DNA from 2 places in the Sphingomonas molluscorum genome. Region 2 is predicted to be linked to the other one. Evidence: riboswitches for the same ligand, from Rfam matches in the RefSeq annotation. Region 2 holds a riboswitch; the other holds the start of a gene.
The links. Region 2 has a riboswitch for cobalamin ahead of metE (5-methyltetrahydropteroyltriglutamate--homocysteine S-methyltransferase). Riboswitches for the same ligand answer to the same signal wherever they lie in the genome.

Region 1 (5,253 bases), on a different contig from region 2:
GTGGCCTGATCGCCGCCAACCAGCGTCGCCTCCAGTGCCTGTCGCTGTTCTGGCACTTCCTCGACGTCGTCTGGATCGGCGTCTTCACCTTTGTCTATCTGTTGGGAGTGCTGCGATGAGCGCGGAACCCGTGGCCCATCACGCCAGCGGCGAAGCACATGGCTCGCGCCGCGACTATGTGATCGGCTTTCTCCTGTCGGTCGTGCTGACGGCGATCCCGTTCGCGCTCGTCATGACCAACGCCTTTTCGGATCCGCGGGTGACCGCGGGCATCGTGACGGCGATGGCGATGGTGCAGATCGTCGTTCACATGATCTACTTCCTGCACATGAACACCAAGTCGGAAAGCGGCTGGACGCTGATGGCGCTGATCTTCACGATCATCATCGTCGTCATCGTGGTCGCCGGATCGCTCTGGGTCATGTACCACATGAACCTCAACATGATGCCCGAGATGGCGTCCGAGGCCATGGAAGCGATGTGAAGCAGCGTGTCGCCCGGCTCACGCTGGGCACGCTGATTGCCCTGGTCTTCGCAGCGCTGGTGGCGCTGGGGATCTGGCAGCTGGAACGCCGCAGCTGGAAGCTGGCGTTGATCGCACAGGTGGAGCAGCGACTGCGCGCTCCACCTGTCGCGGCTCCGGGGCCGAGGGCCTGGGGCGGCATCGATGACGGGGACGTCTATACCCGCGTCGTCGCAAGCGGCCGGTACCGGGCCGGTGCGGACAGTTTCGTACAGGCTAGCACGCAGCTCGGTCCCGGATATTGGGTGTTGACGCCGCTCGACACGGGCAAGTTCACGCTCCTAGTCAACCGGGGCTTCGTGCCGCCGGAGCTGCGCGGCAAGGTGGCGGCTCCCGAAGGAGAAGTTTCCGTGGAGGGGCTGTTGCGGGTGACGGAGCCCGGCGGTGGTTTCCTGCGCAGCAACGATCCCGCGCAGGATCGCTGGTACTCGCGCGACGTTGCAGCGATCGCCAGCAAGCGGGGGCTTGAGAATGTCGCTCCCTATTTCATCGATGCCGTCGAACCACGCTCCGGATGGCCGCGCGGCGGCCTGACGGTCGTCCGCTTCCGGAACAATCACCTTGGGTACGCCTTCACCTGGTTTGGGCTGGCCGTCGGTCTGCTGGTGATGGTCGCGGTCGCCCGCCGCTGGGGAAGGGAGGTCCACGAGGCGCCGCCACATGACGCGTAGCATCGCCTTTCGCGCCGACGGGGAGGCCGGAAGCCGGAACCAGCGGCTGCTGGTACAGCTCCGCTGGATCGCGATCGGGGGGCAGCTGACCGCGATCCTGGCCGTACACTTCGGTCTTGGTATCACGCTCCCGCTGACGCCGATGCTGGCGACGCTGGGGGTGCTCCTCGGCCTCAACCTATTCGCCCTGTTCCGCCGGGGCAGGGCGACCACCAACCTCCAGATGTTCGGCGTACTGCTGGTCGATGTCGGTGCGCTGACGGTCCAGCTCTACCTGTCGGGCGGGGCCACCAACCCGTTCGTGACCCTCTACCTATTGCAGGTCGTCATCGGCGCGGTGCTGCTGTCCGCCTGGTCGAGCTGGGCGCTGGTCGCGATGACCAGCGTGGCGTTTGCAGCGCTCGCGGTGGTGCATCGGCCGCTGCCGCTGCCGGCGGCATTGGCGAGCGACCTGTCCCCGGGGTTCATGGCCGCCAACTGGTTCAATTTCACGCTCACCTCGATCCTTCTCGTAGCGTTCGTGACCCGCATGGCCCGCAACGTCCGTGATCGGGACGCGCATCTGGCGGCGATTCGCCAGCGAGCGGCGGAAGAGGACCACATCGTCCGCATGGGACTGCTTGCGAGCGGGGCTGCGCACGAGCTGGGGACCCCACTCGCGTCGCTTTCCGTGGCGCTGGGCGACTGGCGGCAGGAGCCCGCCATCGCCGGCAGTCCGCGGCTCGCCGCCGAGGTGGACGAGATGCGGGACGAGATCGCCCGCTGCAAGAAGATCCTGGGCGGCGTCCTGTTCGCCGCGGGCGAAGTCACCGGCGAGGCGCCGGTGCGCACCAGTCTGCATCGCTTCCTGGAAGGCGTCGTCGAAGACTGGCGCGGCAAGGGTCCGGTTCCTCTCCGGTTCGAGAGCCATCTGGGGCCGGACCGCCCGATCGTCGCCGATCGGGCGCTGGCGCAGGCGCTCACCAACCTTTTCGACAATGCGACCGAGGCCGGCGCCGGGTCGATCACGCTGGCGGCGGTGATGGACGGCCCCATATTGGTGCTGGCGGTTCGGGACGACGGACGCGGCTTTCGGGAGGATATGTTGGGGACTGTCGGGCAGCCGTATCGCAGCAGCAAGGAAGCGGGCGGCCTAGGGCTGTTCCTGGCGACCAACGTGCTGCGGACGCTGGGCGGCACGCTGGAGGCCCAGAACCGGGCCGGCGGCGGCGCCGAGGTGGTGTTGGCGCTGCCGATCGCGTCGCTCGCGCTGGAGGAGACGGAATGACCGACCGCAGGCTCCTGATCGTCGAGGACGACGCCGTCTTCGCGCGTACGCTCGCCCGGTCGTTCGAGCGGCGTGGCTACCAGGTGGAGGTGACGGCGGATCTTGAGGATCTGGCCGGCATCGTCGATCGCTTCGCGCCGGAGTTCGCGGTCGTGGATCTGCGGCTCGGCGGGGCATCGGGCCTTGCCTGTGTCGAGCAGCTTCATGCCGCGGACCCGGAGATGCGCATCGTGGTGCTGACGGGCTTTGCGAGCATCGCCACGGCGGTGGAGGCGATCAAGCTGGGCGCTACCAACTATCTGACGAAGCCCTCGCACACCGACGAGATCGAGGCGGCGTTCGACCGGCCCGGCGGCGACGCTCAGGTCGAGGTCTCCGCCACCCCGACGACGATCAAGACGCTGGAGTGGGAGCATATCCACCAGACGCTGGCCGCGAGCGACTTCAACGTGTCGGAGGCCGCGCGGCGGCTCGGCATGCATCGGCGTACCCTCGCTCGGAAGCTGGAGAAGCGCCACCTTTCCTAATCCGGCCGCCTTGACGACCGCGGTGCGCGGCGCGACGGCGGGCGCAAGTTGCTGTCAGGAGAGTGGGTTGGAGCAGGACAAGGACGCGCGCCACAATGCCAGGATGCGCAAGGTACAGCTTGCGCGCCAGGCGATGATGGCGACCAAGACGATCGAGAAGGGGCTGCTGATCGTCCACACGGGGCCGGGCAAGGGGAAGACTACCGCGGCGCTCGGCATGGCGGTGCGGGCGATTGGCCACGGCATGAAGGTGGGCGTGATCCAGTTCGTGAAAGGGGCGATGGATACCGGCGAGAAGGCGGTGTTCGACGCGCTTTCGGATCACATCGAGTTTCGACCGATGGGGGAGGGCTTCACCTGGGACACCCAGGACCGTGCTCGCGACGTCGCCGTGACCCGCACCGCCTGGGAAGAGGTGAAGCGGATGCTGGAGGATCCGACCTACGACATGGTGATCGCGGACGAGCTCAACATCGTCCTGCGCTATGACTATCTGCCAGTGGAAGAGGTGCTGGCGGCGGCTGCGGCACGGGGGCCTCGGCAGCATTTCGTCGTCACCGGGCGCAACGCGCCGCAGGCGCTGATCGACGTGGCCGACCTCGTCACCGAGATGACGCAGGTCAAGCATCCGTTCCGGGACGGGGTGAAGGCGCAAGCCGGGATCGAATTCTGATCGGGCAAGCGATCCCGGCAACGCAGCGCGATTGACCCCGCCCGGCGGCGCGGCTACCGGGCGGCATGCGACAGGTTCCCCGGAGACGGGGATGAAAAGGGAACGGGAAAACCCCGGCTGCCCCTGCAACTGTACGCGGCGAGCCACCGCGCCATACGCCATTGGGAGTGATCCTGAGAAGGCGGCGAGGACCAGCTGAGACCCGCGAGCCAGGAGACCTGCCTGACGCAGTCGTCCTTCGATCGGTCAGGGTGCGCCGAACGGACGGGGAAACCCGAGCGACGACATCGTCAGCCTGCATGCTTGCGGGGGCGAGGGCGTGCGCCCTCTCCCGGCAAGCAGCGGGCGTTGCATGTTGAAGGGGGTTTCATGATCCGAGTTCTTGCGCCGTTGCCGCTGCTGTTTTCGCTTCCCGCTTTTGCACAGGAGGCGCCGGCGCCCGACGCTGCGACTGCCCCGGCTTCCGACGAGGTCGTTGTCACTGCCACCCGCACGCCCGTCGCTGCCGATCGGGTCGCCGCATCCATCACGGTGCTCGACAAGGAAGCGATCGACCGGGCCCAGGACCTGAGCGTGGCAGGGCTGCTGCTCCGCACCCCGGGCGTCAGCCTGTCGAGCAACGGCGGCTATGGTACCGCCACGTCGGTCCGCATCCGCGGTGCCGAGGCCGACCAGACGGTGGTGGTGATCGACGGCGTCAAGCTGAACGATCCGTCCTCGACGGGCGGCGGCTACAACTTCGCGAACCTGCTGGTGGGGGATGCCTCCCGCATCGAGGTGCTGCGCGGCGTCCAGTCGATCCTCTGGGGCAGCCAGGCGATCGGCGGCGTCGTCAACGTCGTGACGCCGCTGCCGCAGAGCGATCTGGAAGGGAGCTTCGACGTCGAGGCGGGGTCACGCGACACCGTGAGCGCCCGCGCCGCGGTGGGCGGGCAGACCGGCCCGCTCGCATGGCGCTTGGGTGGGCAGACGTTCACCACCGATGGTGTCTCGGCAGTAGCGCCGGACTTCGGTGGCCGCGAGGCGGACGGCTATACGAACCAAAGCGCGCAGGGCCGCGCCCGGCTCGAGCTGGCGACCGGCGTCAGCGCCGAGGTGCGGGGCTATTATGCCAATGGACGCGTGGAGATCGACGGGTTCGCCGGCGACAGCCTGGAGTATTCGCGCAACCGCGAGTTCGTGGGATATGCGGGCCTGAACGTCGACCTTCTGGGGGGCCGTCTGCGCAACCGCTTCGGCTACGGCTATACCGACACCAACCGCGACAACTATGATCCGGCGCGCGAGCGGCCCAAGACCTTCGACGCGGCAGGCCGGAACGAGCGCCTCGAGTATCAGGGCAGCCTTGCGATCGCGACCGGATGGAATGCCGTGTTCGGAATCGAGAACGAGAAGTCGCGCTTCCGCTCCGTTTCGCCTTCCGGCGCCTTGTCGGACCCGGTGCCGGAGCCGGCGCGCGGCAAGGCCGAACTCACCGGCGTCTTTGGGCAGGTCAACGGCATGGTGATCGACGGCCTCACCCTGACTGCGGGGCTGCGGCAGGACGACCACAACCGCTACGGCAGCAAGACGCTGTTCGCCGGCGGCGGTGC
Region 2 (5,253 bases):
GTTGCACTGGCGGGTGCGGCGCTGGGCCTCGCCGTTCGTGCGCGGGGCCGCAAGCCGGAGCCGTGACCGCCGCTCCGCTGGGATTCGGAGCGGCGGCCGCGGCCGGGATGAGGGAAGCGCCCTCAGGCGAGCTTGAGGCCTTCCTTGTTCATTGCGGCGGTGATGTGCTTGTTCTGCGTTTCCGACAGCTGATCGCGCAGCTTGGGGAAGAGGTCCTGTTCCTCCTCGCGCATGTGGCTTTCGATCAGGACGCGGAACTCCTTGAGCTTGGGAAGCCAGGCCGGATCGTCCTTGGGCATCTCACTCAGGTCGAAGAAATACTGCTTCACATTTCCGTGCTCGTGATTGAGATGGTCCGCCGCCTCCGTCAGGCCCTGGTCGCGCATCATCGCGTAGACGACGTTCTCTTCCTGGAACGCATGCTTGCTGATCGCATGCTTCAACTGCATCAGCAGGAAGGCACGGCGGGCGGTGTCCTTGTCCTTCGTCTTTTCCAGCAGGTCGAAGATCTTGAGCGCCGCGGCATGCTCGGCCGCCAGCGCCTTGTCCCAGCGGCCGGCCATCACCGTCGGGGCCTGAACCGCGGCCTTGCGCAGGAAGTTGGCGAGGAGGCCGGCGGCCACTCCCGTCGCGGCGCCGATCGCGACCGTGCGGCCGACATTTCCCGAAGATGCTTGCTGTGTCGTGGCCATCTGCTTGCTCCTCACCGTTTCCGCCTCAACGACAGGCGTGGCGCGGCCGTTCCGCAGCGGGAGGGGAATGGCGCGGCTTGGTGCAGAACACTCGTTCGAACGTACACGCACGTCGCATCTTGATTTAACGATATAACATCACCTAGACGGCGCCGGTCTAAAGAGGCGGGGAGCAAGACCATGGGTTTTCGAAACATGCACCGCGGCGCAGCAGCGCTGCTGACGACGACCGCTTTTGCGGCGGGTGCGCCGGCCCCGGCGTGGGCACAGGAGGCGGTGACCGGGGGTGAAGAGGCGGAAGTCGACGCGCGTGGCCACGTCGGCACGCGCGAGATCGTCGTCACCGGCCGTTCCCTGGAGACGGAGGAGAATGCCCTGCCGGTGCAGGTGCTGGCCGGCGACGAACTGGCGCATCGTCGCGAAGGCGGCCTGGGCGAGACGCTCGCCGGCCTGCCGGGCGTGCACCTCGACAATTTCGGCGGCGGCGCATCGCGTCCCGTGATCCGCGGCCAGACGGTGCCCCGCATCGAGGTGCTGAGCGACGGCGCGAACCTGTTCGACGTGGCATCGGTGTCGCCGGACCACGCGATCACGACCGATCCGCTGCTGCTCGACGCCATCGAGATCCAGCGCGGGCCTGCCGCGACCCGCTATGGCGGCAATGCCACCAACGGCGCGATCAACCTGATCGACAGCAAGGTGCCCAAGGTGGTGCCGGTCGGCGGCCTTGCCGGCGCGACGGAGGTGCGTTTCGGCACCGGCGACCAAGAGAAGACCGTCGTCGGCCGCGTAACGGCCGGGATCGGCCAGTTCGCTCTCCATGCCGAGGGAGCGCGTCGAGCGGCGGACGACTATGACGTGCCGGACAGCTACGGCTCCGACAAGCTGCGCGACTCCTTCGCCGAAAGCACCAGCTATGCGTTCGGCGCCTCCTGGATCACCGCCAAGGGCTATGTCGGCGCCGCCTATTCACGCATCGAGAGCCAATATGGGCTGCCCGGCCACAGCCATCTGAACGGCGTCTGCCACACGCACGGGCTGGACCTGCATTGCGGCGCACATGGCAGCTGGGAGGATCCGTTCGGCTCGCCCGACGACCACACGGCCTATATCAAGCTGCGCAGCGACCGTGTCGATGTCCGGGCCGACTATGACGACCTCCTACCCGGCTTTTCCCACACGCGCGCGCGCCTCTCCTATACCGACTATGCCCATGACGAGATCGACGGCGCGCTGCTGTTCAGCCGCTACACCAACGAAGTCTGGGACGGGCGCCTCGAGCTGACGCACAAGCCGCTCCTCGGGTTCACGGGCGTGCTGGGGGTGCAATATACCGACGGCAGGTTTGGCGGCATCAACGTCAACGACCGGCACAAGCCCTTCCCGGACGGAGCCTATGGCTTTGACGGAAGTCCCGATTACCTCACCGACAACTTCGGCATCTTCCTGTCGGAGCGGCGGTCGTTCGGCTCCGTCGACGTTGAAGCAGCGGTCCGCAAGGACTGGCGCAAGGTGGACGTGACGGTGCCGCCCTATCGCATCACCCTCGATGCCGAGCTGCAGGACCTCTTCGCCGAATGGTATGGCCCGGATTGGCGCCAGATCCTGGAGCGCGAGGACGTCGACGCGTTCCGTGCTCGCAACCCGGCCGTGAAGCACGATCCCTTCTCCGCCTCGCTTGCCGCCAACTGGAACATCGGGCGCGGATATGGGCTGGCGCTCTCGCTGGGGCATACCGAACGCGCGCCCAGCGTGCGCGAGCTGTACGCGCGCGGCAACAACCTGGCGACCAACAGCTACGAACTCGGGCTTGCGGTCGGGAACCCGATCCTGGGCGAGGAGGGGCTGTCCGCCGAAGACATTCTGGAGACCACCGACGCGATCAACCTGACGTTCCGCAAAGCGGGCGGTCCGTTCGAGTTCGAGATCGGCCTGTTCTATCAGGAGGTCGACGATTATGTCTTCGCGCGCCTGATCGAGACCGAGACCGAGACCGGCGTTCCGCACGACTTCCTGATCTACACGGCGGCGGATGCGCGCTTCGCCGGGATCGACGGCCAACTCAGCTACCAGCTGACGCCCCAGTCGCGGGTGACGGTGTTCGGCGACTATGTCGATGCCAAGCTGAAGCGCGCGGACGACAACCTGCCCCGCATCCCGCCTGGACGCTTGGGCGCGCGCTTCGACCTTGCCGCCGGGCCGCTTTCGGGTGACGTCGAATATTATCGCACGTTCGAGCAGGACAAGGTCGCCTCCTACGAGACGCCCACGGCGGGCTACGACATGCTCAACGCCACGCTGAGCTATCGCATGGACCTGGGCGGCGCGCGGGCGGTGGAGCTCTATGCACGCGGCAGTAACCTGCTCAACGAACTGGCGTTCGCCCACACCTCCTTCGTCAAGGAGCAGTCGCCGCTGCGTGGCCGCAACGTCGTGATCGGCATGCGCCACGCTTTCTGATCGGGTGGCGGAACCCGCGCTTCCGCCCCCCTTTTCCAACCCAGGGAGAGCGTCATATAAAGATTTCTTTATATGATGGTTGACCGGACCATGATTTTTGCCGATGCTTATTGCGTCGAGGTTCTCCGGCCGGGCGCTTGCCTGCGCCGGAGCTAAGACGGGAAGCCGGTGCGCTCCTGATGGGGCAAGGCCGGCGCTGCCCCCGCAACTGTAAGCGGCGAGCGGCGATCCAATCATGTCACTGAGGCGCCCCGCGTCTCGGGAAGACGGATCGTCTGTGCTGACCCGCGAGCCAGGAGACCTGCCTTTGACGCCATAACGTCCACCGGCGGGGTGCCCGGTCTGGTCGCGTGCGTGTGCAGCCGGGCGATCCCTGGCGCGTGCCTGCCTGCGCTCGGTCCGGCGCTTCGCCCTCTTCGGGGTTGAAGACATGACAGTGACGATCGCGACCTTGGGGTTTCCCCGCATCGGGCCGCGCCGCGAGTTGAAGTTCGCATTGGAGAAGTTTTGGTCCGGCAGGATCGGCGAAGCCGAGTTGCAGGAAGCCGCCTCGGGCCTGCGCACCGCCGCCTGGGCGCGGCAAAAGGCGCTGGGGGCCGACTGGCTGCCCTCCAACGACTTCTCGCTCTATGACCACGTGCTGGATACCAGCGTGATGCTGGGCGCGATCCCGAGCCGCTATGGCGCGGCGGACGGGGTCACCGACCTGGCGACCTATTTCGCGATGGCGCGGGGCACCACCGGCGAGCATGCGGGATGCGGCCATGCGCATGGTTCGGTGACCGCCGGCGAGATGACGAAGTGGTTCGACACCAACTACCACTATATCGTCCCGGAGATCGAACCCGGCCGCAAGCTCGCGCTCGGTCGGTTGAAGGTGGTCGAGGAGTATCGCGAGGCCCAGGCGCAGGGCTATGAGACGCGGCCGGTGCTGCTCGGCCCGATCACCTGGCTGAGCCTGGCCAAGGGGCACGGCATCGACCCATTCGACCTGCTCGACGAGGTGCTCGGGCTTTACCGTGTCATCCTGGGCCATCTCGCCCATGCCGGGGCCGAGTGGGTGCAGATCGACGAGCCGATCCTGGTGACCGATCTGTCGGAGCAGCAGCGGGCAGCCTTCACCCGCGCCTATGCCGCGCTCCAGCGGTCCGGCCCGAAGCTGATGCTGACGACCTATTTCGGCGGGCTGGAGGACAATCTGGCTCTGGCGACCGCGCTGCCGGTGCAGGGATTGCACGTCGATCTCGTGCGCGCGCCAGGGCAGCTCGATGCCGTCCTTCGGGCGGCGCCCAAGGACCTGCTGCTGTCGCTGGGCGTGATCGACGGGCGCAACGTCTGGCGTGCCGACCTGGACGCGGTGCTAGAACGGCTCGCTCCGATCGCGGCATGGCGCGACCTGGTGCTGGCGCCGTCCTGCTCGCTGCTGCACGTGCCCGTCGATCTCGCGCTCGAACCCAAGCTCGACACCGAGGTGAAGCAGTGGCTCGCCTTTGCGATTCAGAAGGTGGAGGAACTGGCCGTCCTCAAGCGCGCGCTGAACGAAGGGCGGGAGAGCGTGGCCGGGCCGCTCGCGGCGGCGGCGGAGGCGGCAGCGAACCGGAAGGTGTCGCCCCGCATCCACGACGCGGCGGTGCAGGCGCGGGTGGCGGGGGCGACGCCGGACATGCGGGAGCGCCGTTCCGGCCATGCCGAGCGCACGCGTGCCCAGGCCGAGCTGCTCGACCTGCCGCCCTTCCCCACCACCACCATCGGCTCCTTCCCGCAGACCGCCGAGGTACGCCACGCCCGGGCCGAGCATAATCGCGGCAATTTGGACGACGCCGGCTACCACCAGTTCCTGCGCGAGGAGACCGAGCGCGCCATCCGCTGGCAGGAAGCGGTCGGGCTCGACATGCTCGTCCACGGCGAGTTCGAGCGCAACGACATGGTGCAGTATTTCGGCGAGCAGCTGGCCGGCTTCGCCTTCACGGTGAACGGCTGGGTGCAAAGCTATGGCTCGCGCTGCGTCCGGCCGCCGATCCTGTTCGGCGACGTCCGCCGCACCCATCCAATGACGGTGGATTGGTGGCGCTTTGCGCAGGGGCTTACGGACAAGCCCGTG

Region 1: another riboswitch for cobalamin. It lies ahead of ABDZ92_RS16145 (TonB-dependent receptor plug domain-containing protein); the one in region 2 lies ahead of metE (5-methyltetrahydropteroyltriglutamate--homocysteine S-methyltransferase).

The regions. Positions count from the first base shown of each region.
Region 1 covers NZ_BAAAEL010000015.1:403,556-408,808, forward strand. Annotated here, with positions in the region: gene cyoC (cytochrome o ubiquinol oxidase subunit III) at 1-119, shown strand, start outside; gene cyoD (cytochrome o ubiquinol oxidase subunit IV) at 116-484, shown strand; gene ABDZ92_RS16125 (SURF1 family protein) at 481-1,194, shown strand; gene ABDZ92_RS16130 (ATP-binding protein) at 1,184-2,461, shown strand; gene ABDZ92_RS16135 (response regulator transcription factor) at 2,458-2,988, shown strand; gene cobO (cob(I)yrinic acid a,c-diamide adenosyltransferase) at 3,056-3,661, shown strand; cobalamin riboswitch at 3,717-3,901, shown strand; gene ABDZ92_RS16145 (TonB-dependent receptor plug domain-containing protein) at 4,031-5,253, shown strand, end outside.
Region 2 covers NZ_BAAAEL010000001.1:48,211-53,463, forward strand. Annotated here, with positions in the region: gene ABDZ92_RS00265 (SDR family oxidoreductase) at 1-66, shown strand, start outside; gene ABDZ92_RS00270 (hemerythrin domain-containing protein) at 123-692, opposite strand; gene ABDZ92_RS00275 (TonB-dependent receptor domain-containing protein) at 873-3,152, shown strand; cobalamin riboswitch at 3,255-3,475, shown strand; gene metE (5-methyltetrahydropteroyltriglutamate--homocysteine S-methyltransferase) at 3,583-5,253, shown strand, end outside.